DNA from 4 places in the Alteromonas mediterranea DE genome. Region 3 is predicted to be linked to each of the others. Evidence: predicted binding sites of a transcription regulator. Region 3 holds the regulator's gene; each other region holds the start of a gene.
The links. Region 3 encodes sigma-54, which starts transcription at its own class of promoters, with help from an activator protein. Its sites were predicted from a motif close to GTTGGCACGNNNNTNGNNT; they were not measured.
Positions count from the first base shown of each region.

Region 1: a site for sigma-54 is predicted at 2,341-2,359, ahead of flhA (flagellar biosynthesis protein FlhA). Genes of this name have one in related genera too.
Region 2: a site for sigma-54 is predicted at 2,150-2,168, ahead of MADE_RS05280 (flagellar basal body rod protein FlgF). Genes of this name have one in related genera too.
Region 4: a site for sigma-54 is predicted at 2,381-2,399, ahead of MADE_RS20265 (DUF1328 domain-containing protein). Genes of this name have one in related genera too.

Region 1 covers NC_011138.3:1,199,600-1,207,204, forward strand. Annotated here, with positions in the region: gene fliQ (flagellar biosynthesis protein FliQ) at 1-220, shown strand, start outside; gene fliR (flagellar biosynthetic protein FliR) at 233-1,012, shown strand; gene flhB (flagellar biosynthesis protein FlhB) at 1,101-2,225, shown strand; gene flhA (flagellar biosynthesis protein FlhA) at 2,415-4,514, shown strand; gene flhF (flagellar biosynthesis protein FlhF) at 4,544-5,977, shown strand; gene MADE_RS05525 (MinD/ParA family protein) at 5,983-6,849, shown strand; gene MADE_RS05530 (RNA polymerase sigma factor FliA) at 6,846-7,577, shown strand.
Region 2 covers NC_011138.3:1,146,946-1,154,550, reverse strand. Annotated here, with positions in the region: gene flgH (flagellar basal body L-ring protein FlgH) at 1-521, opposite strand, end outside; gene flgG (flagellar basal-body rod protein FlgG) at 533-1,321, opposite strand; gene MADE_RS05280 (flagellar basal body rod protein FlgF) at 1,368-2,111, opposite strand; gene flgE (flagellar hook protein FlgE) at 2,336-3,721, opposite strand; gene flgD (flagellar hook assembly protein FlgD) at 3,736-4,422, opposite strand; gene flgC (flagellar basal body rod protein FlgC) at 4,454-4,876, opposite strand; gene flgB (flagellar basal body rod protein FlgB) at 4,879-5,313, opposite strand; gene MADE_RS05255 (CheR family methyltransferase) at 5,510-6,340, opposite strand; gene MADE_RS05250 (chemotaxis protein CheV) at 6,356-7,285, opposite strand; gene flgA (flagellar basal body P-ring formation chaperone FlgA) at 7,557-7,605, shown strand, end outside.
Region 3 covers NC_011138.3:894,878-902,482, reverse strand. Annotated here, with positions in the region: gene kdsC (3-deoxy-manno-octulosonate-8-phosphatase KdsC) at 1-470, shown strand, start outside; gene lptC (LPS export ABC transporter periplasmic protein LptC) at 467-1,045, shown strand; gene lptA (lipopolysaccharide transport periplasmic protein LptA) at 1,014-1,568, shown strand; gene lptB (LPS export ABC transporter ATP-binding protein) at 1,571-2,296, shown strand; gene MADE_RS04120 (RNA polymerase factor sigma-54) at 2,370-3,851, shown strand; gene hpf (ribosome hibernation promoting factor) at 3,882-4,169, shown strand; gene ptsN (PTS IIA-like nitrogen regulatory protein PtsN) at 4,183-4,626, shown strand; gene rapZ (RNase adapter RapZ) at 4,715-5,560, shown strand; gene MADE_RS04100 (HPr family phosphocarrier protein) at 5,560-5,832, shown strand; gene mgtE (magnesium transporter) at 6,004-7,362, shown strand.
Region 4 covers NC_011138.3:2,591,960-2,599,564, reverse strand. Annotated here, with positions in the region: gene MADE_RS11570 (DUF349 domain-containing protein) at 1-1,643, shown strand, start outside; gene MADE_RS11565 (hypothetical protein) at 1,644-1,862, shown strand; gene MADE_RS11560 (hypothetical protein) at 1,929-2,123, opposite strand; gene MADE_RS20265 (DUF1328 domain-containing protein) at 2,162-2,338, opposite strand; gene yfbR (5'-deoxynucleotidase) at 2,595-3,248, shown strand; gene MADE_RS11545 (CC0125/CC1285 family lipoprotein) at 3,284-3,859, opposite strand; gene MADE_RS11540 (hypothetical protein) at 3,886-4,143, opposite strand; gene MADE_RS11535 (hypothetical protein) at 4,203-4,715, opposite strand; gene MADE_RS11530 (hypothetical protein) at 4,719-5,048, opposite strand; gene MADE_RS11525 (response regulator) at 5,237-7,345, opposite strand; gene MADE_RS11520 (response regulator) at 7,358-7,605, opposite strand, start outside.

The DNA.
Region 1 (7,605 bases), 300 kb from region 3:
AATCGTGCTGGTATCGGCGGTGATTGTTCCAAGCTTGATTGTAGGCTTGGTCGTCGCTGTATTTCAGGCCGCTACCAGTATCAACGAACAAACCATGAGTTTCCTGCCTCGCTTACTCGTTACGCTATTGGCATTGAGTTGGGGGGGGAACTGGCTGGTACAACAACTGATGGATTTCACCTTTAGAATGGTCGATATGATCCCTCAGGTTGTAGGCTAGAAGGTCTAATTCGTGGAAGTCGAACTCGCCACTATCAATCAGTTTCTTGCCGACATGCTCTTACCTTTTATGCGTATAAGCGGGCTGTTTGTAGCTATGATTGGCTTAAGTGCAAAGTCTATCCCTCCGCAGGTTAGGGCGCTTTTAGGAATAATGCTAACCCTTGTCATTATGCCGGTTGTACCTCCTTCACCTATTGAAAACTTAGTGAGTGTCGGTACCTTTTTAATTGTTATTCAACAATTACTGATAGGCATCGCTATTGGTTTTATTTCGATGATGGTATTGAACACCTTCGTGTTAGCAGGGCAGATCATCGCCATGCAAACCGGTTTGGGCTTTGCTTCGATTGTCGACCCGGTTAATGGTATTAACGTGCCGGCGGTCGGGCAGTTTTACCTTATTTTAGCGACCTTGTTGTTTTGGACACTCGACGGCCACTTGTCGATGATTCAAATGATAGTGATGAGTTTTGAGGCTTTTCCAATCGGCGAGGCGTGGTGGACAGGCGAACAGTTTCGCGATATTGCCCATTGGGGAGGCTGGATGTTCGTTTCCGCTATTACGCTTTCATTGGCGCCTATCGTCTCGCTGTTAATTGTTAATTTGGCCTTTGGTGTAATGACAAAAGCTGCGCCACAGCTGAACATTTTCAGCATTGGTTTTTCCATTGCTCAGCTAATGGGGCTGCTGATTATTTGGATAACGCTAGATAACTTTACTGCGCACTTTGAAACCCAATGGTTTAGGGCTGAACAGTTTATGTGTGAATTATTGAATATTTGTCCTTAGACAAGCAATACGCGTCGTTCGCAGAATATGGTATGACTGCGATCAGGTTAGGTGAGTAAACTCGTAACAGAGAAGAACAGACTCGAGCATGGCAGATTCAAGCGAAAAAACAGAAGACCCCACGGGGAAGAAACTCGATGATGCCCGAAAAAAAGGGCAGCTAGCCCGTTCCCGTGAACTATCTACCACCTTGGTGTTAATAGTCAGTGCCGTCATGTTTCTATTTGTTGGTGGCTGGATAGCGGAGTCGGTATTTAAACTTACCCGCAGAATGTTCATTTTATCTCGTGATGAAACCTATGATATCACCCACATGTTTGGCGCGTGGGGCGAGGCATTTTCAGCAGTGGGCCCTGCCGTACTGCTATATATGGTTGTCGCAATGATTGCAGGGATCTACGGCTCTATTGCCCTTGGCGGTTTTAACTTTACGTGGGAAGGGGCAAAGCCTAAAGGCTCTAAAATGAGCCCGATTCAAGGCTTCAAACGCATGTTTGGCACCAATGGCTTAGTTGAGCTTCTTAAGTCTATTGCAAAAGTAGTGGTTATTATCGGCATGGCCATTGGCGCGCTGCTGTTCTTTGAAGATGAAGCGCTGCATTTAGATATGGAGCTTTATCCGGGCAACCTGTTTCACGCTATGGACATACTTAAATGGGCTTTTCTCATTCTAGTATGTGGCATGATCCCCATCGCGCTCATCGATGTGCCTTATCAAATGTATAAGCACAACAAAGAAATGAAGATGACCAAGCAGGAGGTGAAAGACGAAAGGAAAAATGCTGAAGGCGACCCCATGGTTAAAGGGCGTATCCGTCGATTGCAGTATCAGGCTGCAACGAAAAGAATGATGCAAGAAGTCCCTCAAGCTGATGTCGTGGTGACTAACCCTACCCATTTTTCAGTGGCCATTAAATACGATGAAAAAGGAATTAGGGCACCTGTGGTTGTCGCAAAAGGCGCCGATGAGTTGGCCATGCATATCAGAAAAATAGCCACAGCGAATGATGTTCCGCTCATTCCTTCTCCTATGTTAGCGCGGGCAATCTTCTATTCCACAGAAGTGGATGATGAAATACCCAACGCCTTGTTTATGGCGGTAGCGCAAGTTCTCGCCCACGTGTATCAGCTTAAAGCTCACAGAGCAGGTAAAGGTAAACGTCCCAAGCCATTGAAACGGGATCTGCCCATCCCTCCCGAGTATCGCCGATAACACAGCCTTCCCCGCCAAGTTAGCATGAAAAAGATGCGGGAAAATGGACGGTTGTTAAAATAAGAAATGCCGTTAATTTAGGCAGTTAGTGCTGCTGCAGAAGGTGTTTGCTAAAGCTGGCACGTATGTTGAAACCCGCCTATCAGAATAGAATTAAGCGTCAATTTTCTGATAGAGAGACAATACGCAATGCAGTTATCCGGTTATCTTCAGCGTTTCGATAAAAATCAGCTGCAAAATTTCACCAGTGGTTTAGGCGCGCCTATCGTCCTCTTAGCCATAATGGGCATGGTTATTTTACCTATGCCGCCGTTCTTATTAGATGTGCTGTTTAGTTTTAATATTGCCTTGTCTCTGGTCATAATTTTGGTGGCAGTACTCACACAAAAACCTGTCGATTTCGGTATTTTCCCGCTTGTGTTGCTTATCGCTACAGTACTGAGACTGGCATTGAACGTAGCGTCTACCCGTGTTGTTCTGCTTTATGGGCACGAAGGGGGGGATGCTGCAGGTAAGGTTATCGAGGCCTTTGGAGCAGTGGTTATCGGTGGTAACTATGCGGTGGGTATTGTTGTTTTTGCTATTCTTCTAATTATTAACTTCAAAGTGGTTACCGCGGGTGCCGGGCGTATATCTGAAGTAAGTGCTCGCTTTACTTTGGACGCCATGCCAGGTAAGCAGATGGCAATTGATGCCGACTTGAACGCCGGCTATATCGACCAAGACCAAGCCCGTCAGCGCCGAGAAGAAATCACCGCAGAAGCCGATTTTTACGGCTCGATGGACGGTGCGTCAAAATTCGTAAAGGGTGACGCGGTCGCCGGTCTTTTCATTATGTTGATTAATATCGTCGGCGGGTTATTCATCGGCATGATCCAGCACGATTTGAATTTTGGTAGTGCTATTGAAATTTATACCATCCTTACTATCGGTGATGGGCTGGTTGCTCAAATACCTTCACTTCTGCTTTCTGTAGCGACCGCGATAATTGTTACTCGTGAAAACGAAACCCAAGAAATGGGTAAAGAGATCCGCGGACAATTAGGCAACACACAAGCGCTTTATATTGCATCGGGCGTGCTATTTGTGATGGGTATTATTCCAGGTATGCCCCACATTGCATTTTTAGGGTTCTCGTTTTTAATTGCGGGCGTTGCCTATTGGCAGACAGTTCAGGAAAAGAAAAAGGCTGCGGCACCGTCGGTCCCTGATAATGTGATGAAAGACGACACGGTGGCCCCAGAGGTTAAAGAGCTGGGGTGGGATGACGTTCAGCAGGTTGATACTATCGGGTTGGAGGTCGGCTATCGATTAATACCACTGGTTGATAAATCTCAAGGTGGCGAATTGTTGACGCGCATAAAAGGGGTGCGTAAAAAGCTCTCCCAAGAACTTGGTTTTCTTATTCCCCCAGTACACATTCGCGATAATTTAGATTTAGAGCCTAATACCTACACTATTGCTATGCTTGGCGTCACCATTGGCGACTCTGTTATCAGTCATGATGAAGAGTTGGCTATCAACCCCGGGCAGGTCTTCGGCAAATTAGAAGGTCGCGCCACCAAAGACCCTGCGTTTGGTTTAGATGCGGTGTGGATCAAGCCGAATAAACGAGAACACGCGCAAACCTTGGGGTACACCGTTGTTGATGCAGCTACCGTTGTGGCTACCCACCTTAGCCAGTTGTTAACTAACAATGCTTATCAGCTACTTGGTCACGAAGAAGCGCAGCAGTTACTTGATATGCTGGCTAAGCAGCACCCTAAATTGGTGGAAGGTTTAGTACCAGATATCTTGCCGCTAAGCACGGTGGTAAAAGTGCTTCAAACCCTACTATTTGAGGGCGTGCCTATTCGCGATATGCGCACTATTGTTCAAACCTTAAGTGAATACGGCACTCGCAGCCAAGACCCGGATGTATTGGTCTCTGCCGTTCGTATTGCGCTTAAACGTCTTATTGTCCAAGAAATTACCCAAGGGGCAAAAGAGATACCTGTCATAACCTTGGCGCCAGAGTTGGAACAGATGTTGCACCAGTCACTTCAAGCAGGTGGCGAAGATGGCGCTGGTATCGAACCAGGTTTGGCAGACAAGCTGCAAAAATCATTGCAGCAAGCCAGTCAGCAGCAAGAGTTAGAAGGAGAGCCTGCAGTACTCCTAACCTCTGGCATGCTGCGACCCGTTCTGTCTCGCTTCTTAAAGTATTCGGTTGTTGGGCTCCATGTGCTTTCTTACCAAGAAGTGCCTGACGACAAACAAATAAAAATAGTCAGTTCGGTCGGTCAATAATCTGACACTGGGTGATTGGAGAGGTTGCAATGAAAATTAGACGTTTCTTCGGCAAAGATATGCGTGAGGCGTTAAGCCAAGTTAAAGCTGAGTTAGGCAGTGATGCAGTGATCATGTCGAACCGCAAAGTTGCCGATGGCATTGAGCTTGTTGCCGCCTATGATAAAGAGCCTGAAGCAAAACTCTTCACTCCAAAAACATCGCCTAAAGCAACCCCTAAAGCATCAGGTCAAAAAGCCGTGCCTAGCTTAAGTGAGATTATCGGTGATGATGGCCCCGACAGTTTAAAAGCTCTGTTAGAAAAGCAGCACGGCGGTAGTGCGCCTTCATCAAGTAATGCTTCAGCATCGCAGTCGCATTCAGCCAACCATAATCAGCCTATGTCTGCAAATGCGAGACATGCCAACGAAATTGCGTCACACCTTGATTTCTCAGAAGCCTTTATTGATGACGTAGAAAGCCAGCACCTTGCACAAGACGAAGGCAGAGCAACAACATTTCCCGACCACCAAGCGTCCAGCATAGACGAGGCACCCGTCTCTCAATCTGCAGAATTGGCGCAAATTAAAGAAGAGTTAGCGTCGTTGCGCGATGTTTTACAATATCAGGTTGCAGACTTGATGGAAGCGAAAAACAAGCGTCAAAAACCGGTACATCAATACTTGATTACCCGTCTAACGGATATGGGGTTAAGCAGTGCACTTGCCAGTCAGCTAATTAACTATACACCAGCACACTACAATGAACGAGACGCATGGGTGTATCTTCTTAACCTATTGGCTAATCGCATAAATGTGACAGGAAACGATATACTTAGTGCGCAAGGTGCAGTTGCCTTAGTCGGACCGACGGGCACAGGTAAAACAACGACGGTTGCAAAACTAGCTGCTCGCTATGCACAAAAGTACGGTGCAGATTCAGTAGCAATGATTACCATAGATACGTATAGAATTGCGGCCTATGAGCAGCTCGCGACATACGGAAAAATTATTGGCTGTACGGTGAGAAAAGCGCAGACTAGTGAAGAACTTGCGGATTTATTATTCCAACTTCGTCATAAGCGTCTAGTATTGATTGATACGGCAGGGTTTAGCCAACGGGATAGCCGTTTAATTAAACAGATTAAGCAGTTTGATAATGGTCAAATGCCAAAAGTTAAAAAATATTTGGTAGCGCAGGCAAATACACAATATCCTGCCCTACAGCGCATCATTAAGGCTTATGATGATATCGAACTAAGTGGCTGTATTTTCACAAAGTTAGATGAATGCTACTCTTTAGGAGAGGTATTGAGCGCTGCAGTTGAATATCAACTGCCGGTTAGTTATGTCACCGACGGTCAGAAAGTACCTGAAGACATTAAGATTGCGGAGGCAAAATCTTTAGTTTCTGCCGCTGCAAAGCTTTATAAAAAGTACGGTTTGAATCATACTAGTAGCAACAACGCAATTAAAACAGCATAAGCAGTATGATTGACGACCAAGCGAGTAGCTTAAGAAAAATGAAGCAATCACGGTTAATCAAAGTTATCGCCGTCACCGGAGGTAAAGGTGGCGTAGGTAAAACAAACATTACGCTAAACACCGCTATCGCTATGGCGAAGCAGGGTAAGCGAGTTATGGTTCTCGACGCCGACCTCGGACTGGCGAACGTAGACGTAATGCTAGGTTTGCGGGTTGAGAAAAACCTTTCCCACGTGCTATCTGGCGAGTGCACGCTTGATGAAGTGTTAGTCACCGGCCCCCACGGTATTAAAATTGCGCCTGCCACCTCTGGCACGCAATCAATGGCAGAATTATCGCCAACGCAGCACGCGGGTCTTATCAGAGCCTTTAGTGAATTGCGTTCGCAAATCGATGTACTCATCGTAGATACCGCGGCCGGTATTTCAGACATGGTGTTGAGTTTTTCAAAAGCTTCTCAAGACATCATGGTAGTGGTTTGCGATGAGCCCACCTCGTTAACTGACGCCTATGCCTTAATAAAGATTCTTAATCGTGAGCACGGTGTATTTCGCTTTAAAGTTGTGGCGAATATGGTTCGCGATGTACGGGAAGGTCAGGAATTATTTAGCAAATTAAGCAAAGTGACAGGGCGTTTTTTAGATGTTGCACTAGAATTAGTGGCAACCGTACCTTTTGATGAGAATATCCGCAAAGCCGTGAGAAAACAAACGGCTATTGTTGATGCGTATCCGGGTTCTCCCGCCGCTGTTGCGATTACTCAGCTTGCGAGTAGAGCCCTTACGTGGCCCATTCCGGCACAACCGGGCGGTCACCTAGAGTTTTTTATTGAACAACTCGTTGCAGAAAAAGCAGTAGGAAGTCAGCGTTGAACAGCAAGGCCGCCGCTTATCGTCAACAAACCGATAAATCGCAGTTAGTCGAACGACATGCGTCATTGGTTAAGCGCATTGCGCATCACTTGATTGCGCGATTGCCGGCCAGTGTTCTTGTTGATGACCTGATCCAGTCGGGTATGATTGGTTTGCTAGAAGCTGCGCGTAACTTCGACGGGTCGAAAGGCGCGAGCTTTGAAACTTTCGCAGGCATTCGCATTCGTGGTGCTATGTTAGATGAGATACGTAAAGGCGATTGGACCCCGCGTTCAGTACATAGAAATGGACGTGCTATTACCGAGGCTATTTCACAGGTAGAGAGCGAAACAGGCCGCGATGCGAGAGATTCTGATATTGCTGATAAGCTTAATGTAAGCTTGCAGGACTATCACCAAATGCTTAATGAGGTTAATGCGGGAAAGCTGGTAGGTATTGAAGATTTAGGTGTGTCGGAAGATGTAATTACTACTGAGCAGAGTAGAGGTAGTGATGCGCCGCTTGAAGATTTAATGCAAGGCGCGTTTCAAAAAGCGCTTGCCCATGCCATTACGACATTACCTGAACGAGAAGCAATTGTTCTTTCACTGTACTATGATGAAGAACTGAACTTAAGAGAAATTGGCGAAGTTCTTGATGTTAGTGAGTCAAGAGTCAGCCAAATTCACAGTCAGGCCATGTTAAAACTCAAATCACGAATGAAGTCGTGGCAAGCTGACGAAGAATAGAAATTAATAACAATTAACCCCTCATTGG
Region 2 (7,605 bases), 250 kb from region 3:
GTAAGCCGAATGTACTCGTCACCTTGGTTTAGCGTTAACCACTTCTCACCACGAATAACAAGATTGCTGTTAGGCAGAACGTCGACTACGGTAACGGAAATAGCGCCGATTAAGCTGTTGCTTTGATTCGCTGCGGCATCTCCTGAGAAGTCCCGTGACGAACTTACGCCTAACTGTATGGACTCACCGCCTATGTTAATGGCTTGACCTGCCAACCCTGTAATAGGATTAAGATTCACGTTCGTGTCTTTAGCAGTAGATGTATCCGCGGACTTACTCGCTTGGGTATTCTCGCTTAACGTTACAGTGATGATGTCACCGACTCTTCTTGCGGTAACGTCAGAATATAAGTTGTTAGCAAGCTGCGAACGAAAAAGCGAGCCATCTTCTACTACCGTTTCACGCGGGTAATCTGGCACTACCGGTGCAAACGACGGGTCGTTTGCCTGAACGGGAGGCTCGTTTGTACTGGCGCAACCGCCAAGTATCAGAAGTGCAGCAGATAAACCTAAAATACGCATGATGCTACCTACTAAAGTTGCTGAATAACCTGACCAAGCATTTGGTCGACCGATGAGATAACCTTTGAGTTCATCTCATACAAGCGCTGGCTTTCGATAAGGTTTACTAACTCTTCGGTCACGTTTACATTAGACGTTTCCAACGTGCCTTGTGAGATATAACCCAAACCTTGCAGACCAGGGATCCCCTGAATAGGTGCACCGCTTGACGCTGTCTCTACGAAAAGGTTCTGTCCCGTAGGCTGAAGGCCCGTTGGGTTCACAAAATCAGAAATATTTAATTGCCCTAATACCTGAGGCTCTGCTTGTCCTCGAATACTTACGCTAATTTCACCATCTTGAGAAATTGTGATTTGTTGCGCATCTTCGGGAATAGCCACTTCAGGCTGAAGCAAAAAGCCCGCGCCAGATGTAACAATTTGGCCTTGGTCGTTCAGTGAAAACTGACCATTTCTCGAATATGCAATGGTGCCGTCTGGCTGCAATATTTCAAAGTAACCACGGCCCTGAATTGACATATCCAACGCGTTTTCAGTGGTTAACAGGTTACCTTGCGTGTGTGCTTTTTGAGTAGCAACGACCTTCGAGCCTGAACCAAGCATAAGCCCAGAAGGTAGTTCCGTGTCAGCAGACGAACGACCGCCTGGCTGATTGATATTCTGATAAAGCAAATCTTCAAACACCGCGCGGTCTTTTTTAAAGCCCACTGTTGATGCGTTTGCTAGGTTGTTAGACACCACTGCCACATCGGTCTGTGCGGCGTCTAGTCCGGTTTTACTAATCCACAATGCTGGATGCATGTTAACCTCCGACGTTGCTCATAGGGCAACGGTGATAAAAATTCTTTTACAGAATGCGTAATAACGCATTGCCACTTTGATCTAGTTTCTCTGCTTGCTTCATCATTTTGACTTGAAGCTCGTAGTGACGCTGCAGACTTATCATGTCTACCATTTCGTCAACCGCATTGACGTTGGAACCTTCAAGCATGCCTGACATTACTTTTACGTTGGCATTGGCTGGCGCTATTGAGCCATCTTCCATTCTAAATAAGCCGTCGTTCCCACGTTCCATGTCTGCATAGTTTGGGCTAACCAATTTAAGTCGCCCCACTTCTTCAATAACATTGGCAGGGGCACCTAGCTGTCTCATTGACAACGTGCCATCGGCCGCAATATTGAGATTATCTAAAGGAACAGGAAGGAATATTGGCCCATTGTCACCAAGCACGACGCGATCGTGGATATCTGTCAAAATTCCGTCATCGCCCAACTTGAAATTTCCATCACGCGAGTAAGCTTCTTGACCATTTTGATCTTGTACAGCGAACCAACCATCACCTTGAATGGCTACGTCTAAATCGCGGTCTGTTTTAATCATCGGACCCGACTCGTAATTATTCGACGGGCTTTCTGTCATGGAAAACACGCGAGTCGGCAAACCTTCGCCGTAGGCCGGCATTGACCTTGCCTGCTCTAACTGCGCTCTGAATCCCGTTGTCTGTGCATTAGCCAAGTTATTGGCCCTAATCCCTGTTCCTAGTAGGTCTTGGGAGGCACCACTTGCTGAAATATAGAGAAGTTTGTCCATGACTGACTTTTGACTCTGATTAAACCTTAAACAAGATTTTGCAAAGGCAGTGCCAATCTGTGGATATTTAGTGCAATTGAAAAATAAGGGCGGTATTGAATTGATATATATAGAAAAATAAAAAGGTCGCATTGTTGCGACCTTTCTAAATCGGGTCAAATAGGTACGGTTTTCCGCGCCTAAAATTTGCCGCTTAGCAATCTGCTAATGTGGCTTACTGCAAACTATCGAATGTTAAGGATAGTCTGGTTTAGCGAGTTGTTCACTTCAAGCGCACGCGAGTTTGCCTGGAAGTTACGCTGAGCGATAATCATGTCGATGAGCTCAGTGGTAAGGTTAACGTTGGCTTGTTCCAGCGCCGAAGAGTTAATTTCACCGAAAGTACCGGTTGTTGCTTCCCCTGCTAGTGCCTCACCTGAAAGAATACTTTCCTTCCACTGAGTACTGCTCTCTTGAGTTAGGCCTTGTTCATTAGAAAAGCGAACCAAAGCGACACGAACAATAGGTTCAGACGTACCATTAGAGAACGTTGCACGAACCAAGCCATCCGGACCAATGTCGATACCCGTTAATCGACCTACAGGTAAACCGTCTTGTTCTAGTGAAGTAACTTCAAACGCAGAGGCGAACTGAGTCGGCTCATTAGGTGTGGCGCTGTTCACGTCCAAGTTAAAATCGATGCTAATTTGTTGATTTGGGTCAGAACCATTTGCCAATATGCCAGCACCTAGCGCTTCAGTTTGCATTTTAAAGTCTAACGTAGCATTGCCGTCTGGTGTTTCCATACCAGAAAAGTCACCGCCTTGAGAGAAGATAAGCTTAGACGCAGTTACTGCATTACCTGTATTTCCACCTACTGAGTTAACCGCTGTAGCTGGGTCGGTATCATTACCAGCAGAGTCGGTCATATCAACAAGTGTGTCGTCAATCGCGGTAGCGACATACCATTCGTTATCAACGCCTGGTGAACCGTCTTTTATGAAGTAATAGGTCATAACATGGCTATCACCCAGTGAATCATAAACAGTTACCGAGGTTGCTGCGTTATAAGTCAACGGATCTTCAGGGTTGAAGTCTTGTGGGTCTAGACCAGCGTCGCCAGCAGGAAGGTTCATACGAATATCAACCTCTGAGGTTTGTTGCGGTGAACCCGAAGAGTCAGGAATACGAACAGGCTCGGTAGTACTTAGCGCAACAGATGCACTGGTTCCATCAGCGTTTACCGGGAAGCCCAGAAGGTTGTCACCATTACTGTTTACCACGAAGTTGTCACTATCGAGCTTAAACTGGCCGGCACGAGTAAATGAAAAGTCACGTGATGTAATTTCAGGTACTGTCGCAAAGAAACCGTTACCTGTAATCGCAAGGTCTAACGACGTATTCGTAAACTGAAGGCTACCTTGAGAAAATTGCTGTGCAACTTCCTGAGTTAGTACACCGTCACCCACTTTCGTTTTACCACCTGCTAACAGTGATGCCGCATAAACATCGCCAAATTCAGCACGAGATTCTTTAAAGCCAACAGTATTTACGTTTGCGATGTTGTTGGCGGTTACATCCAAATCTTTTTGTGCGGCCGATACGCCACTCAGTGCAATATTAAAAGACATTATTGATTCTCCTACTAACTGCCGATTTGAATGACGTCATCAAGATTGATACTGACATCACCATCCAAATTCAAAATTACGCCTTGACCACTACCAGCCAAGCTTACACTTCCAACATGGCGATTAACGGCGGTATTCAGCTGAACACCTTCTCCATTCAACTCGCCAGTGGCACTGATAACATATTCACCCGGTGCCATCTGGTTGCCATGCTTATCTTTGCCATCCCATTCAAACTCAATGTTGCCAGCGCTTTGTGTGCCTGCATCAATGGTTTTTATGACTTCACCAAACTGGTTCTCAATAGTGATCGTCATATTCTGAACTGTTTTTTCATTCACGATGACACCCGAAATGCCATCGCCTTCATTGGCCATATAACCCACGTTACCTTGAACCAGCACGTTTTGCCCGATAAGACTAGAAGCTTGTAACGCTTGATTCGATGTCATTGAAGCTGCAAACGACTCAAACTTTTCGTTAAGCTGGGAAATACCGTCGGCCATCGTAAATGATGTCATCTGCGCTACCATTTGATCGTTATCAACGGGTGCAGTGGGATCCTGATTGGCTAACTGCTCAGTTAACATTGAGAAGAAATCTTCCTGGGTTAACTGCTGCTCGGTGCCGTCAGCTATTTTGACGGTTTCCTCTTGCCAATACAGATCAGTATTTAAGCCAGTATTGTTTATGGTATTCACTGAGTAATCCTCACATTATTCAAGCGGCAAGTTACTGCCCTTGACCTAGCTGCAGTACGCGACGGAAAATACGCTTTGTGGTGTCCGCAACCTGCACGTTAGTTTCATACGCTTTGGACGCTGACATCATATTCGCCATCTCTTCCACAATGTTCACGTTGGGTTTATAGATGTAGCCGTTTTCATCTGCCATCGGGTTGTTAGGTGAATACTCCACTTGCAAAGGAGCATCACTTTCTACAATACCCTTTACTTGAACACCTGCACCTTTCGACTGGTCGCGCATTGCATCTTGCAACGCCGTAGCGAAAACTGGATGGCGAGCTCGGTATGTTTCGTCATAGCTGCTGCTAACCGAGTTAGCGTTGGCAATATTACTTGCCGTAGTATTAAGACGTACATTCTCCGCCTCCATACCCGTACTCGAAATTTGCATTACATTAAATAAACTCATGACTACTGACCTCCTGAGCTAAGCGCTTTTTTCATGCCTTTAATTTTTCCGTTCAAAAATTCTAGGCTGGCTTGGTAGCGCAATCCATTGTCTAAAAACCGATTTCTTTCCGCTTGAACTTCAACCGTATTACCGTCGCCAGTGTCTGGTTGTGTTGGGATGCGGTATTGCATGTCAAAGTTTGCCGCTACTGACGTAGAATTGCCGCTTAAGTGGCGATCATTTGTCCGCACTAGACCTGAAGAAGCCCGGCTTGATGAGCTGCTTGATGCCTCATGCATTGCCGACTGCATCGCTTTATTAAAGTCGATGTCTCTCGCTTTGTAGCCTGGCGTATTTGCGTTTGCTAGATTCCCTGAAATAACTTCCATACGCTCTGTGCGTATCTTGAGCGCCGACTCGTTAAAGCCAACCAGTTTATCTAGGTTAATAGCCATAACATGACCTCTGACATACTTATAAACATTTCATGGTGACAATTTGACGGAATTAAGATGTGACGGTTTCCGTTAAATGTCGTCTATGAAAATAGTTAGCAAGGCAGATGCCATAATGAGTTTTTGACGGAGGTTTTTTAAATAGTGGTCGACCTGATCGATAAAAAATTATTATTTATCAGACCGATAAGTGAGATCATTTTTTCTGGTAGTAGAGGCCAGGGTGGCACTTCACCATATTATATGTATCGCTTGCCGCGCTGATAGACTCAGAAGCGCCAAGGAAAAGTATGCCTTCAGACTGCAGTTGTCCGGCAATTTGTTGCAGTATGCGCTGCTTGATGTCTGCTGAAAAATAAATGAGCACGTTGCGGCAGAAAACGATGTCAAAGCGGCCAAGGGCGGCATAGCTTGAAAGAAGGTTAAGGCTTCTGAAGTTTACCATTCGGCGAACATCAGGCTTTATCTGCATCAAACCGCTTTCATTTTTTTGAAAAAATGCTTGTCGTCGTTGGGGCGATAAACCCCGAGCCAACGACAGCTCGTCATAGATGCCCGATTCGCACTTTTGCAACATTTCAGAGGACAAGTCAGTGGCAACAATTTCAACCCCCGCACGCAAAGCGCCGGGACGCTGACGCTGATACTCAAGTACAGACATAGCGATGGAGTATGGCTCTTGACCGGAAGAGCATGCTGCGCTCCAAATCCGTATCTTTTGGTTCTTTGCCGATAACTTAGGAAGCAGGTCTTTAACAAGAAGGTCAAAAGGATAGTTGTCGCGAAACCAAAGGGTCTCATTGGTCGTCATTGCATCTATAACGCTTTGAAGTAAAGATCTGTCAAAACCTCGTACAACGACATCAATCAGTTCGTCAGCCGACTCGTATTTATATTTGAAGAGCAAAGAAGCCAAGCGGCTGCGCACTAGATATTGTTTATTATCACCTAGTACTATACCGCACTGCTTTTCTAAGAATTCTCTGAACTTCAGGTAACTTGCTGGCGAAACGTCTTTATTAGCCAATCCTATATTGCTCCGTTATTCGCACTCTGTCATTAGCCATTTTTGTACTGCGGTCGCAAGCTCATCAGGATGAAATTTTGCGATAAAGTCATCAGCGCCGACTTTCTGTACCATTGCTTGGTTAAATACACCACTAAGTGAAGTGTGGAGCACGACGTGAAGCTTCTGCAATTCCGGCGTATTTTTTATTTCCGCCGTCAGCGTATAACCATCCATTTCCGGCATCTCAATATCAGACACTAAAACCCCAACACGGTTAGTTACATCGCCATACTCTTCAGCGATTTCTTTCAACCGTTTCAAAGCCTCTAAGCCGTTTTTCGCAAGCTCAATTTCAAGGCCAAGCGACGTTAATGCTTTTTTAACCTGATTTCGAGCCACTGAAGAATCATCTGCAATAAAGATAATCTTATTTTCTTGGCCCTCTGTGGTTAAGCCTTCAGCTACCTCAGTACTTACTTCTGCATTAAGCGGCGAAATTTCATTGAGAATTTTTTCTACATCAAGGATCTCAATCAATTCATTTTCAACTTCAGTAACCGCGGTTAAGTAACTTGCTCGCCCCGTACCTTGTGGAGGAGGCATAATTGCGTCCCAGTTGGTATTTATAATACGTTCCACAGCGCCCACTAAGAACCCCTGCACCGAACGATTGTATTCTGCGATAACGATAAAGGCATTAGAAAGGTCCTCAATCCGTCGGCCTCTCGTTGCCATGCTTAAGTCGATAACTGAAATAGTTTGCCCACGAATATGTGCCACCCCCCGCACCAGAGGATTGAGTTTTGGCATAGCGGTTAGCGGAGGACATTGCAGCACTTCCCGCACTTTAAAAACATTGATCCCAAAGCGTTGGCGGCCGTTCAGTCTAAACAGCAACAGCTCCAAGCGATTCTGCCCAACAAGCTGCGTGCGCTGGTTTACTGAATCTAAAATCCCCGACATAGGTCACCTCTAAATAATACTGGGCATGATCATTGCCTCTGATAATAAAGATAGACAATATCACTAAATTTTTGCAGGTCAAACGACAGAAAAATGACACTTAATGTCATTTTTGTTTTTGTAATAGCCAATTATTACAGCGTTAATAAGCCTGCGTTGAGACTAGCACCTATTGACCTTACTGTACGCTTTGCAATTAAATCCAATGCGGATTTACACTGGTGTTACTAAGCATAGTCAATAACTCGTAAACTGAACACGAAAAGTCACTATGAAACCAAATAACGCTACAATGCACCAATCACTTACTCGCTTACTTC
Region 3 (7,605 bases):
TGGACGGCGTGTTTTCAGACGGTCGAATTTATTTAGGCAACGACGGTGAAGAACTGAAAGCTTTCCATACTCGTGATGGTTATGGGGTGAAAGCCCTAGTCAGTAACGGTGTTAACGTAGCGGTTATTACCGGGCGTCGTTCCGCAATTGTAGAAAACAGAATGAGTGCGCTCAACGTAGCCCACATTATTCAAGGTGAAGAAAACAAAGCTGACGCATTGAGCACATTGATAGAAAATCTTGGTTTAAGCGCTGACGAGGTTGCCGCGGTGGGCGACGACATGCCTGATACCGGCATGTATAAGCATGTGGCGATTAAAATAGCGGTTGCCGACGCACACCCTTTCGTGGCAAAACAAGCGAACTGGATAACCACCTTGCCAGGCGGATTTGGCGCGGTGCGCGAGATATCAGATACTATTTTACACGCCAAAGGCGTAGCGAATGAGATTTTTGGAGCAAGTGTATGAGCCAATTTGGCTTTAATCGCTTAGGCTTAAGTATATCGGCGCTGTTTATCTTAGCGTTGCTGATGTATGTACCTACGTGGATGGAAGAGCAGCCAGAATCACAAGGCAGCAGCGAGAATGGCGCCTTAAAACCTGCCTATAAAGCGAAGAACTTGACCACTACCCTTTACAACCAAGAAGGCGAGTTAAATCACAAGGTATTTGCCGAATCAATGGAGCACTACGACCAGCTAGGTTTTGTATTGTTCCAACAGCCCAAATATACACTGTATACTGAGAACGCTACGTCTCCTTGGGTGGTGACGGCGCAAGAAGGTACGCTCTACAACAACGATCTGATCCAGTTAGAAAACCAGGTTGTTATCGAGAACCAAACCAGCGATGACTTTGTCAAAAGCCTCTCAACCGAATACATTCAGATTAATTTAGACACCAAACAAATGACATCTGATCAAGTCGTTGAAATACAGGGTACCCAATATGTCATTTTGAGCAATGGGTTTAACGCGAATTTACGCACACAAGAATACGAGCTTTTAGATCATGTACAAACCACTTATTCCCCTAGCAACTAGCCTATTACTTGTCATCGCTAGCGGTGCGGTAAGCGCAAGCGAAGATGATTTTTCGCAGCCCATTAAAATAGGCTCAAATACTCAATTTATCGACGGTAAAAATAAAACGGCGTTGTATAAAGAAGATGTACTGATTACCCAGGGTTCGCTGGTGATTGAAGCCGATGAAGTGGAAGTTATCGCGAGTGAAGGTAGTGGCCGCGAAATTTTTATCGCCAGAGGAAAGCCAGCCAGTTATTCTCAAACACTAGAAGACGGTACTCCGGTGTCTGCTAAGGCAAACGAAATTCGTTATGAGGTGATCAATCGCACAATTTCTCTTTCAGGAAACGCGGAACTTCAACAAGACACCAGTAAAGTGCAAGGTGACAACATTACTTTCGACATGATTACCGAGCAGTTACTTGCTACTGGTGGGGCGGGCGAAAATGGAGAAGGTCGAGTGACTACGGTATTTACTCCTGAATCCATTCGCAAGACATCATCGAAGAAAGAAGATAAAGACAGTGAGGACAATCAATAGCAATGGCAACTTTGAGCGCAACCAACCTTGCTAAGGCATATAAATCGCGTCAGGTAGTACGCGACGTCAGCCTTTCTGTCTCGACGGGTCAAATTGTTGGCCTACTTGGCCCCAATGGCGCTGGTAAGACCACTACATTTTATATGATTGTGGGATTGGTTAACCTGGATAAAGGCAAGATTGAAATCGATGATAATGAGCTTACTCATCAGCCCATGCACGAGCGTGCACGCCGCGGAATTGGCTACCTTCCGCAAGAGGCATCAATTTTCAGAAAGCTTACGGTACATGAAAATATCATGGCCATTTTGCAAACCCGTAAGGATTTAAATTCACAGCAGCAAGAAGAAGAAGCTGACGCGCTACTTGATGAATTTAATATTAACCATATACGTAATAGTACAGGGATGAGTTTGTCCGGTGGTGAACGACGACGTGTTGAAATAGCACGCGCACTAGCAGCTAATCCGCAATTTATTTTATTAGACGAACCGTTTGCTGGTGTTGATCCAATATCAGTTAATGATATAAAGAAGATAATACAGCATCTTCGAGATAGGGGTATTGGAATCCTTATCACCGACCATAACGTGCGAGAAACATTGGATGTTTGTGAGAAAGCGTACATTGTGAGTCATGGCGAGCTTATCGCGCAAGGAACAGCGGAACAGGTTTTAAGTAATCAAAAAGTAAGGGATGTATACCTAGGCGAACAATTCAGGCTATAGTTAGTGTAACTGAATTGTCATTTTTCAATTTCGCTCTGGTGTATTCAATTTAGAGCATTTAAATAAGACGTAGATGAAACCATCTTTACAGCTAAAATTTAGCCAACAACTTACCATGACACCCCAGCTTCAGCAGGCGATAAAACTGCTGCAGCTATCTACGCTTGATCTTCAGCAGGAGATTCAAGAAGCCCTCGATTCAAACCCTTTATTGGAAGTTGAAGAAGGTAACGACGAGCCGCAAGTAGAAAAAAATAATATCGATAGCGACGATAGCGTGACAGAAGCGTCTGCGACAGCGTCTAGCGATACATTGGAAGCGGGTGACGCGTTAGAAAAAAACGACCTTCCCGATGAATTTCCTATCGACAGCACATGGGATGAATACTATTCAGCGTCATCGGCCCCAGCGCCAGGTCCTTCAAATGACGATGAACAAATATTTCAAGGCGAAACCACCGAGGATATTCAGGAACATTTGTCGTGGCAGATGCGATTGACCCATTTCTCAGATACCGACCGCGCCATTGCTACGGCAATTATCGACTCTATTGACGAGTCTGGCTATTTAACCGTGACCCTTGAAGACATTCTTGACGCGGTAAACTCTGAGGATATGGAAGAGCCTATAGAAATGGACGAAATAGAATGCGTACTTAAGCGTATTCAGATGTTCGACCCCATTGGTTCGGGCTCCCGCTCGCCGCAGGAATGTCTAATGGTGCAACTGCGCCAGTTCTCAGAAGACACACCATGGCTTAACGAAGCCAAACAGCTTATAGAAGAATATTCAGACCTATTAAGCAGTAAAGATTATCGCACGTTAATGCGTAAGAGCCGCTTGAAGGAAGATCAGCTGCGCGAGGCAATGCGTTTATTACAAACCTTGAATCCTCGCCCAGGTAGTGCTTTAGTTACTAAAGAGCCTGAGTACGTTATTCCTGATGTCTCGGTCGCCAAAAAGAATGGCCGTTGGGTGGTTGAGCTAAACCCCGACAGCCTGCCTAAGTTGAGTGTAAATCAACAATACGCTGCAATGAGTCGTCGTGCCAAAAATAGTAGCGACTCACAATTCATCCGCTCACACATGCAAGAGGCTAAGTGGTTCATTAAGAGCCTTGAATCTCGCAACGAAACCTTAATGAAGGTGGCAAACTGTATTGTGCAGCAGCAGATGGGCTTTTTTGAACATGGCCCGGAAATGATGAAACCTATGGTGCTTAACGATGTCGCAGAAATGGTAGATATGCACGAATCAACGATTTCACGCGTCACAACGCAAAAGTATATGCATACACCACGTGGTATCTTCGAATTGAAGTACTTCTTCTCTAGCCACGTAGCAACAGACTCTGGTGGTGAGTGTTCATCTACCGCGATTCGTGCATTGATCAAAAAGCTAGTGGCGGCTGAAAAGCCGAGCAAGCCACTAAGTGATAGCAAGATTGCTTCATTGTTGGCCGAACAAGGCATTAAAGTTGCCCGGCGAACAATAGCAAAATACCGGGAATCATTGTCGATCCCGCCGTCGAACCAACGCAAGAGCCTAATTTAAACGGGCTTAATAATATAAGGAAGACGAAATATGCAAATCAACCTAACTGGTCATCATGTCGAAATCACCGACTCTTTGCGTAATTATGTCGATACGAAGTTCAGCAAACTTGAACGTCACTTTGATCACATTTCTAATGTGCATGTCATCCTGAACGTTGAAAAATTAAATCAAAAAGCCGAAGCGACCGTTCATTTAAGTGGCGCTGAAGTATTCGCATCCTCAGAAAATACCGACATGTATGCGGCGATTGACAGCATGGTTGATAAACTCGACCGGCAGGTAATCAAGCATAAGGAAAAACTGAAAAAACATTAGTAGCTAAATAAGTATGGATATACAAGCCATCGTAAGTCTGGACCGCACCGAGTGTGCGGTTCAGTGTAATAGTAAAAAGCGAATTCTTGAGATCATCGCAGATATCGCTGCCAAAAATAACGATAACATCGATCAGGCAACGGTACTTAATAGTTTGATGTCTCGAGAGCGTATGGGTAGTACCGGAATCGGCAATGGCATTGCGTTACCACATGGGCGCTTGCCAGGTTTAGAAAAGGTGATCGCCATTGTTGTCACCAGTACGCCAGCCATTAATTTTGACGCGCTCGATGAAAAGCCGGTAGATATATTTTTCGCGTTACTTGTTCCTGAAGAGCAAACCGAAGGCCATCTACAAACATTAGCCACGGTAGCCGGTAAACTAAGCGATAAAGAAACGATTAAAGCGATACGTCGTGCCAGTACAAGCGATGATATTCTTTCTGCACTAAGTTAAAGATTTAAGCGCCTTAGCGAGGTCGTGACCAAGGCGCTTAAGACAATAAAGCGTATGCGATAAAACCAGAAGATTTGGGAGAAATTAGGTGAAGCTGATTATAATCAGTGGTCGTTCGGGGTCTGGTAAGTCTGTCGCACTTCGCGCATTGGAAGATTTAGGGTACTACTGCGTTGACAACATTCCTGTAAACCTACTTCCTACCCTAACCCACACTGTTGTTGATGAATACGACCAAGTGGCGGTGAGCATTGATGTGCGTAACTTGCCGAAAAACCCTGATGATCTGGTAGAAATTTTAGATTATCTTCCGTCGTCGTGGTCAATGACCATTGTCTATATCGATGCCAGCGATGATGTGCTGGTAAAACGCTTCAGCGAAACCCGACGTCTGCATCCCCTTGCGAAGCTCAATAAGTCTCTATCTGAAGCCATAAGGGCAGAGTCAGCCTTGCTAGCCCCTATCGCTGAACGGGCAGACTTGTATTTAGATACAGACAAACTGACTATTCACCAACTTGCTGAGTTGATACGCGAGCGAATACTCGGTAAGAAAAGCTCCCGCTTAGTGCTGGTGTTTGAATCTTTTGGCTTCAAACACGGTATTCCGAAAGATGCCGATTATGTTTTTGATGCGCGCTTTTTACCTAATCCTCACTGGGAGCCTGACCTGAAGCACCTAACAGGGCTTGATGCGCCCGTTGAGGTTTTCTTAGGCTCTCAACCCGTTGTTACCAAGTTCATCTGGCAAATTCAGAATTTAATTACCACCTGGCTACCTCATTTAGAGCGCAACAACAGAAGTTACGTAACAGTCGCTATTGGCTGTACAGGCGGGCAACACCGCTCTGTGTATATTGCCCAAACTCTGTCGAAAACCTTCAGCGAAATACACCCAGATGTACAAATTCGCCATCGAGAGCTAAACCAGTAATGACAATTAAAAAAACGCTAACCATCGTAAATAAGCTGGGATTACATGCAAGAGCAGCGACCCAATTAGTGAAGCTTGCCAATCAGTTCGACGCCAAAATTATTTTAAAGAAAGGCGATAAAGAGGCTGACGCCAGCAGCGTTCTTGGTTTAATGATGCTGGAAAGCCATCAAGGTGAACAAGTAGATGTTATTGTAGATGGAAACGATGATGTTGACGCCCTTGCTGCCATTGAAGAGCTCATAGAAGGTAAGTTTAACGAAGACGAATAGTTTAAATCCGTCACCTGATTACTTATTAAACGTTTAGCGCCGTTTTATAGTTATACTGCGCAAAAGCCACGCAATTTTCATGACAGACTCATCGTAATTGCGATATTCTACGCCCACTTAGGCTTTAAAGCCTTCACCGTTCATCTTAATAGCAGGTAGGAATAACGCCTTATGGCAGAAGCGCTTGTTTCTAAATACGTACAAACCCAGTTACGCGCCCTTAATGCCGCGTTGACTAACGGTCAGTTTGTCTCAGTACGTAAGCTTCTGCTTGAACTTCCCCCTTCTGATGTCGCCCACATACTGGAATCGAGCCCGAGTAGAACCCGTGACGAATTATGGGAACTCATTGATAGCGACTTTCACGGCGACATCTTAGAGGAACTGTCTGATGATGTACGAAACGGTATTATTACCAAGATGCTTCCGGCCAATGTGGTTGATGCACTTGAAGAGATGGACACCGACGACTTAGCCGAAACGCTAAGCAGCCTGCCAGAGCCCGTTCTTGCCGACATTCTCGACTCAATGGATGCGCAAGACCGTTTACGTGCAGAACAAGCCCTATCTTATGGTGAAGAGACCGCTGGTTTCATCATGAACACAGATACCATCACCTTACGACCTGACGTCACGGTTGATGTGGTACTGCGCTATATTCGATTGAAAGGGGAGCTTCCGGAAAACACCGATACCTTTTACGTAGTTAACCGAACCGATAACTTGGTTGGTATTGTTCCTGTAGCGCGTTTACTGACCGCTGAAACCGATAATAAGGTATCAGAAGTCATGGATGAAGAGTCGGAAGCCATTCCGGTAAATATGCCTGATGACGAAGTCGCCAGTCTGTTCGAGCGCTATAACTGGCTATCAGCGCCAGTGGTTGATGAAAACAACCGGCTGGTGGGCCGAATTACCATTGATGACGTGGTAGATATCATTCGCGAAGACGCCGAACACTCGATGATGAGTATGGCGGGTCTAGATGACGACGAAGATACTTTTGCCCCCGTCATGCAAAGTACTAAGCGCAGATCGGTATGGTTGGCAGTAAACCTTGTTACTGCGCTAATGGCTGCAATGGTAAGTGACTTATTTGAAGCGGCGCTAAGTCAATTAGCGGTATTAGCTATTTTGAACACTATTGTGCCAAGCATGGGCGGCGTAGCAGGAAACCAGACCCTAACCCTTGTTATTCGCGGTATGGCGTTAGGTCACGTTAATGCCAGTAACTCGCGCTGGCTGATCAGTAAAGAAATCGCGATAGGCTTTTTAAATGGCGCTATATGGGCTATTTTAATTGCCTCTGTCATTGCGCTCTGGAAACAAGATTACATGCTGGGCATTATCATTGCGTTTGCCATGATGATAAACATGATTGCTGCGGCGTTAGCGGGCGCAACATTACCGATGATCATGAAGCGTCTTAAAATAGACCCGGCACTAGCAGGTAGCGTTATCTTAACCACTATTACCGATGTAGTCGGTATTTTCGCCTTCCTAGGTACGGCAACTTTATTTTTAATTTGAGTCTAGGCTTGAAGAATAGCTGGTGTTAAATACTTGCTTAGCCACTAAGCGATTCGGCAGTATGCCCGTTGATATTGAGCCTGTAATCTACTCCCTATACGGTTTGTACCAGCTGCCCACCGTTTTCAATAGTGTTTACTTTATCAACTCTTAGATTTTATAGTTCAACAACAATTAGCGACGCGTAGAACAGGTGCTTTGAGTTTAAAGTGAAGTATCTGTTAGGGATAATGGAAGGGATAA
Region 4 (7,605 bases), 1.7 Mb from region 3:
ACGGTGCTTTCATTGAAGCGCGAAACGATTATCAAGTGTTAAGCCGTGAATTAGCGACTATTCCAAAAGCGTTGATGAAGCGCTTTAACGCTGCGACTAAACGGGTGAACGCTAACGAGCGTGCGAAGAAATCGAAAGAAAGTGAGCAAGTGAAGCACGTTAGAAAGCAAATTAGCGTTATCGATAACCTTATCGGGCAGGGTAAGTTCCGCGTCGCTATTGCTAAGTTTGCTAAGCTTGACGAAAGCTATCATGCGCTGCCTAGTAATGCGAAAAAGCAGGTCGAAAAACGTTTTGTAAAAACAGCTGAGGAGGTGTCGCATTTGGAAGGCTGGCAAGATTACCTTGCGGCGCCAAGAAAGCCCGCGTTGGTTGAAGAAGCCAAAGCGCTAGCCTCAACACAGGCCGACAATATAAAAGCACGAAGCGAAGCAATTAAATACTTGCGCAAGCAGTGGCTGTCGTTAACCCCCTCATCTACCAGTAATGGAAGTGACGATGGTGAAGACGCTGCATTACAGCAGCAGTTTGACGAAGCTCTTGAAAAAGCGTTTGAGCCTTGCCGAGAACATTATGCCAAGCTTGATGAGCAACGCGCTCAGGCTCGTGAAAAGCGTATGTCGATCATTGCAACTGTTAAGGCGATAGACATCAATACGCCTGAATCAGAGTTGGTAAAAGTGTTCGATAAAGCTGCGAAACAATGGCATAGCGCCGGTCAAGTTGAGCGCGAAATATACGAACCACTTAAACAAGAGTGGAAAGCGGTATCGTCGCCAATTCAAAGCAAAATACAGCAGTGGCAAAGTGGCAATCAAGCGCAAAAGCGCGCCTTGGTTGCACAGGCTCAGCAACTTGCTACGGAAGATGATGTGCATAGCGCTGCCGACAAATCACAGGGTTTACAGGCTCAGTGGAAGCAAATCGGGCATGCAGGCAAGCGAGAAGAAAGTAAGCTTTGGGCAGAGTTTAAAGCGGCAAATGACGCGGTTTTCGAGCGACTTAAGGCTGAGAGAAAAGTACAAAGTAACGCGTTTAATGCGCAAGTCGATGAGCTGCTTAGTAAAGTCGATAATATCGATATTAAGAGTGACAGCGCGGCTTTCGATGAGATAGTAAGCGAAATCAACGAACAACTTCGTGATTTACCTAAACCACAACGCAGTAAAGTGGAAAGAAAGTTAGAAGCCTTAGAGGCAAAACGTGTTTCGCTCGCGAAAAGCGCTCAATCTCAAGCTCGGGTACAAAAAGCACAAGCGCTTAGTTCATTACTTCTTCTTAACGTAGGGGAGGGCGGCACCGCTCGGGAAGGCGATGAAGAGACCTTACTTGAAACAGTGGGCAGACGGTGGTCAAGCCTTCTTAGGCAATCTGATGGTAATGCCAGCTGTCAGCACGATAGGCAGTGGCTAACGGTGGCGTTAGAAGTTGCTACAGATATGCCAAGTCCGGCCGCTGATGCATCAATACGTTCCAGCGTACAGTTACAAATGATGACGGCGAAGTTAGAACAAGGGCAAGCCGCTACAGCGCCCGATATTTTGGCCGATTGGCTATCCTTTGATGTGCTGTGTGAAAAGGACAAACACTTGGCGCAACGGGTTGTTGCGGTTATTGATGCGTACCCAGAGGTGGTGGCTTAAATGGAAAACGCGGTTGAATATCATTTCGAGACAGAAATGTCCGCTTATCGATTTTTAAACACGGTTAAACATATTGATGCTGAAGGGCTAAAAGTGAAATTTGGGCGGTCAGATCATCACGTAAGCGTTAAATATCGCTACGTGGTAGGCGTGTTCGATTCCACACTGTCCACTCTTGATGATTTAGCCAGGGAGTTAGGCGGTGAAGAGGTGGCGTAACCGTTAGCCTTAACACAAACTAAAAGGGCCAGACATATGTCTGGCCCTTTGGCGATAAAGTGCTGATTAACAGTCTTTATCTTCAGCTTCTACGCCTTCTTTCACATCTTCACACGCGTCTTCAACGGCGTTACCTGCGTCGGTAACCATCTCGTCTAGCTCTTCGCCTGCGTCTTCTGCTTCACCATCGCCACATGCGGCTAGTGATAAAGCAAATGCTGATGCTACTAGTACTTTTGATAGATTTTTAAATGAAAACATATCCTTACTCCTTTTTCCTACTAAAATAATTATTACTTTTAGGCTTTTGGTGCTCTGCCACGAAGCGCGTTAGCGATAAGTGAGATTACTAGCAGCGCGATAAACACAAAGAATAAAAACTGTGCTATACCTGTTGCTGCACCAGCGATGCCTCCAAAACCAAAAACTGCTGCAATAATGGCGATGATAAAAAATGTGATTGCCCAACCTAACATAACTAAATCCTCGTATTGCTTCCGTTACTTTCACTATGAATAATGCTAGCTTCGTGCCGAGTTTGTATGTTTATGATATATATGACTAAATTTTAATTTGACCAATGTTTGGTTTAGTTTATTTCCAATTATGGAAGTCACGATTACACGAAAAAATGCATTTTTTACAGGCTCGTGATCACCTATGGTATTAGCAGTGTGTTTGCTAAGGTGATAGGTTAGAAACGTCTAAGATGAAAGTGAAGGAAAAAAGTTTATGGCAGAAACACATTCTGCGTTTATCGGTCTTATGCAGCGCGCTCGCAATGTGAAACGGTGGCCGCTTATGGCACAATTCCAGGAAGAGATGTTATCGACCCACATATACGAAGCCTCCTTTGTGGCCCACATGCTTGGTGCGATAGCGTGCGATGTATTTAACGAAGACATCAACCCTGATAGGGTTGCGGCAATGGCTATCTTTCACGAGGGAAGTGAAATTGCAGGGATGAGTGATATACCTAGCCCGGTTAAATACCACGACCCGGAAACCACGGCTGCAATAAAAAAGCTAGAGCGTCGCTTTGAGCTAATGCTCATTAAGACTTTGCCCGAGGAATTACAGGCTAGATATATTCCGCTAATTGAGCAAAATAAAGATGACGATCACGTAACGCTAGCAAAAGCTGCCGATGTCTTATGCGCATATTTAAAGTGCGATTATGAACTGTCAAAATCAAATTCTGAGTTTTCTAACGCGATGAGAGAAATGGAAGTTCAGCTAAAGCGCTACCGCGAAAAGCTGCCCGCGGTAGACTATTTCTGTCAGGTCTTCTTAGAAGATGCAAAGGGTACGTTAGACGAGCAAACCAAGAGCCTAGAGTGGATAGAGCGCGCTAATACGCTTCACCTCACCTCAGATGACGCTTAGATGCCTAAAATGGAAAGGTCCGAGTATTTACCGGTTTAATTACTGCCTTTAGTCTCAAGCGGCTCAGCAAGCACTTCTTCTACAGTGAAGGCGTTTTTACCTAAGCTTGCCATATCATTTGCCATTTTAACGACGATGGTAAAATAAATATCGTTGATCTGTGTTTTTACCACGTCACTGGAATTAGGCACGGACATCGGCTGTGCCACTTCTTCACATCCGGACATGGTGCATTGTCTATCAATTTGAAAAGCTGCCGGCTTTTCATTATTAGCCACAATTTCTCGTGCCAATACAGGCTTTTTATCTACGTTAGTTTTTACTATAGATAAATAGCTGTACCCCTGCTTTTGCGCAATTTGTGCAGCGCGATGGAGGGCGTATTGCTGAACTTTATCTGCAGGAGTTTTGTCTGTGGCCTTAAAGAGAACTTTGTATTCGCTGCCCGAAAGTTTCTCACTAGAGTATCCATAACCGGCTTTTGTGTTTGCCGATTTATAAGGGGTAGGCGCAGCGACTGGCGTCGATGAGCAACCTACTATTACAAGACTAAATGCTATACCAATACCAGCAAGCATCTTGCGACTTTTCGACGTAGGTTTTCCGGTCATCTCACGTACTCCTTAGATTATTTAGGTCATTGAAACAATGACAATAGCGCGGTTCTGCCTAGCGCCATCATGGCCTGATTGCGTTTTGCTTTAGGCTTAGCATCAACTGCACCTTTGTAACCGCCAAATGCAGCAATACCCAATAGCGTCTCGGGTTTGCCCATTAATAGCTTACATTGCCTTTTTGCTTGCGTAACTGCAACATCTGCATGATGCTTTTGCGAAAAGTAAGCATGTTCCTTTTCTGCGATGTCACGCATATTAGCCTTTAAAAAAATGTTCATCGTGGTTACCTTACGCTATTTTTGACAAAAGATATGAATTAGTTTGTAGCAGGGAATAGCTAACCGAAAACTCGTCTCCACGTTTGTACAAGCCGGTGAAAGCTGATGTACCCAAACGCGTTTTGAGCAAGTCTAAATAGTCCAAATGCTGTTAACACATTAATAGCCAATAGCACTAACGGTACTATCACGTAATGCACACCCATACTGTGAAGAAAAGCGCCAATAGCGATGTTTAAGATAAGCCAGCAAACAGTTCCTACCGCAAAAGCAGCTAAGCAAGCGAATACCGTAACAAAAATACTCTTTTTTATGAGCATCAATTCACTGTTAGTCAGTTCTAAAAACGCGAACCCTTGTGCTTTTCTTTGAGAAAATGCTTCTTTAAGCGCAGATATGATGCTTGAGAAGGAAGGGTCGGGGTAGTTTTGCTCAGTAGTAGAATTTGCTGATTTATTAGCGCTTGAATGTCTATCGGCGTTAAGCGTCGCCTGAGCGCCAGGAGGCGTCAGGCGAAACGGATTTTCTTCACACAATGAAAATTGTGCTTTGTGAAAATCAGGCACTGTCATCGGTTATTTCTTGCGAAGTAGTGAAGTTACCAACATGCCTGCGGCGAATGCAATACCCGCAGTGGTTACCGGGTTTTCTATGGCGTATTTACGTACTTTTGACGCTTGCCATTTTTGTTCTGCAAGGCGCTTTCGTGCCGACATATTTTCCGCAGAAGACGATGCTGTTTTACGAATGTTTTCTTCGGCGATACCGGCACTGTCTGCTAACTTGTCTACCGAAGAGTGAAGAGATTCTTTCAGTTGATCCGTTACTGGGTGGCTCGGCTCAGTTACGCCGTTAGTCGTACTCGTTTTTACCGTTTGCGATTTTGCTGATGCTTGTGTAGCCATAATACTCTCCTTAATATTTTGGGTTCAATATTAAGGGTGCAACCTGTATACCATGTATGTAAGCTATTGTTTTATTAGTTTTTTATGTATATATAGGGTTTGGAAAAAAGGAGAGGGTTTGCAAGTCTCACACGTTCGTTTGCAAACCCTTGTAATATTTTCTTAGTCTTTGCGCCATTGGATTCGATTTAACCTACTACGGAGGCCAAATCGTCTTTAGATACGGGTTTTAAAAGCGCACTATCTATGCCAATAGATGACATGGCATCGGTGTCTGCTTCGTGGCCGCTTACAATCGTTAGTACGGCATCAGGGAGTTTCTGTTTCAGTTCTGCGGCAAGGTCGTAGCCATTATAGTCAGGCAGGGTTAAATCCATCAGGATATGATCAAAATTCTGACCTTCTGCTGTGTTTAACGCGTCAGCCCCACAATACTCTGTGGTGACGGCGTGGCCTAAATGAGTGAGAAAAAGCTGTAGCAATTCAGCTGCGTCTTCGTCGTCTTCAATGACAAGAATGCGCTTATGTTTTGGCGCAGCCTCGCCATTTTCTGGGTGAGTATCGTTTGGCTTATTGTCCGAGCTTTGCACTGTTGTTTCACCTATGTTCTCTAGATAGAGGTTACTTTTAGGCGTCTTGTTTTCTTCCGGTGCATAGGGCTTTTCCATTGGCATATCAGCGACTTGACTCTCTACATTAGTAAAGGTTACATAATTGCCTGGAGGCAAATATTGAGAAAGCAAATTTGCCAATGCAAAGCGGTCTATAGGTTTGCCTATAACATCGTTAAACCCTTCTCGAATTAGCGACTCCCGCAGGCCTTTACGGCTCGCGGCGGTGACAGCAATAACAGGAATATCTTGCCCGTGCCGGCGGATAGCGTGGAGGGCTTCAATACCGTTCATTACGGGCATATGAATATCCATAAGAACCAAATCGAAAGGTTGATTGTGTTCATCAGCTTCTAATACGGCTTCCAGCGCTTTTACGCCATTTTCAGCGTAGCTTATGTCAGCTTGTGACTGACTGACAAGGTGCCCCGTTAGTCTGCGTATCTCTCTAAGGTCATCTACAATTAGCACTCTACCTGTAACGCACAGGTCAATGCTGCTCGACTCCACCGGTTGAATTTGACCGAGCTGTAAGTCAACCAGTGGTTGTGAAGATAGCTCACCGGGATTTATATCAAAGGTAAACGTACTTCCTTCGCCAAGTCGAGAAGTAACCGCAATATCCCCGCCCAACTTAGAAACTAACTCATTACAGATTGCAAGCCCTAACCCTGCACCTCCGTGATTGGCACGCATAACATCTTCAATTTGTTCAAAGGGCTGGAAGATATTTTTCAATTTATCTGGCGCCATGCCAATACCTGTATCATCAACGGAAAACCTGAGTAGAGGAGGGGAGCCATCCTGAGGCGTGTATTCATCTAGTTCGATGGTTAACGTTATACTTCCTTTATCAGTGAACTTTACGGCATTCGATATTAAGTTCAGCAGTACCTGACGCAGGCGCGTTGGGTCGGTTTGGATAAACTCTGGAATTTTGGTTTTTGACACAACGTTAAGGCTAAGACCCTTATCTTTGGCATTAAGCCGCATCAACGAATGAATATCGGTTAAAAAGGCTGATAAATTAACGTCTTGAATATTAAGCTCAAGCTTTTCCGCCATAATACGGGACATATCAAGTAAATCATTTAGCAGGCTTAACAAGTGTTTTCCGTTTGAGTGGATAATCGATAGCTCCTGTTGAAAAGCGCTGTTGCGCGCGTCATCAATAAGGAGCTCTGTGTACCCTAAAATGGAGGTTAGCGGTGTTCGAAGTTCGTGGCCTAAGTGGGCAAGAAACTTGTCTTTCGCCTTGTTCTTCTGCTCGACTTTATTACGTTCAATGCGTTCGTTTTCAATATCGCGGCGCACCATCGCGTAGCGAATAGTACGCATAAAACGAGGCGTTTCTATTTCTGATTTTTGAAGATAGTCTGCAGCACCAGCACGCATAACCATTTCATCAACCGCTGAGTCAGACTGGCCAGTGAGGATCACCACGGGTAAGCTAATTTGATTAGATTTCAAAAGCCCTAGCACGTCGATGGCATTTTCAGCACCCAACAAATAATCTAGCAAGCACAAATCAAAATTGTTAGTTTTGAGTGCCTCTACGGCATCTAGACTATTAGTCACCCAGGTTAGTTCAAACGAAGGTGACTCACATTGTGCTAGATAATCAGAGGTTAAGAAGTAATCATCTTCATCATCCTCTACTAACAGAATTTTTATAACCTCTGTCATCTAGTACTCCAATTATTCGCTTGGTAACTCAACGAACTCAATCCAATAGCGTCCGAGGGCCCGCATTAATTCCACCAAACCTTCGAAGTTTACGGGTTTGGTAATGTAAGAAGCACACCCTAGGTCATACCCGCGAAGCATATCCTCTTCTTCTTTCGACGTTGTCAAAATAACAACAGGAATGCTGCGTAGCTTCGGGTCGTTCTTTAATTCTTGAAGGGCTTCGCGACCATCTTTTCTAGGCATGTTTAAATCGAGCA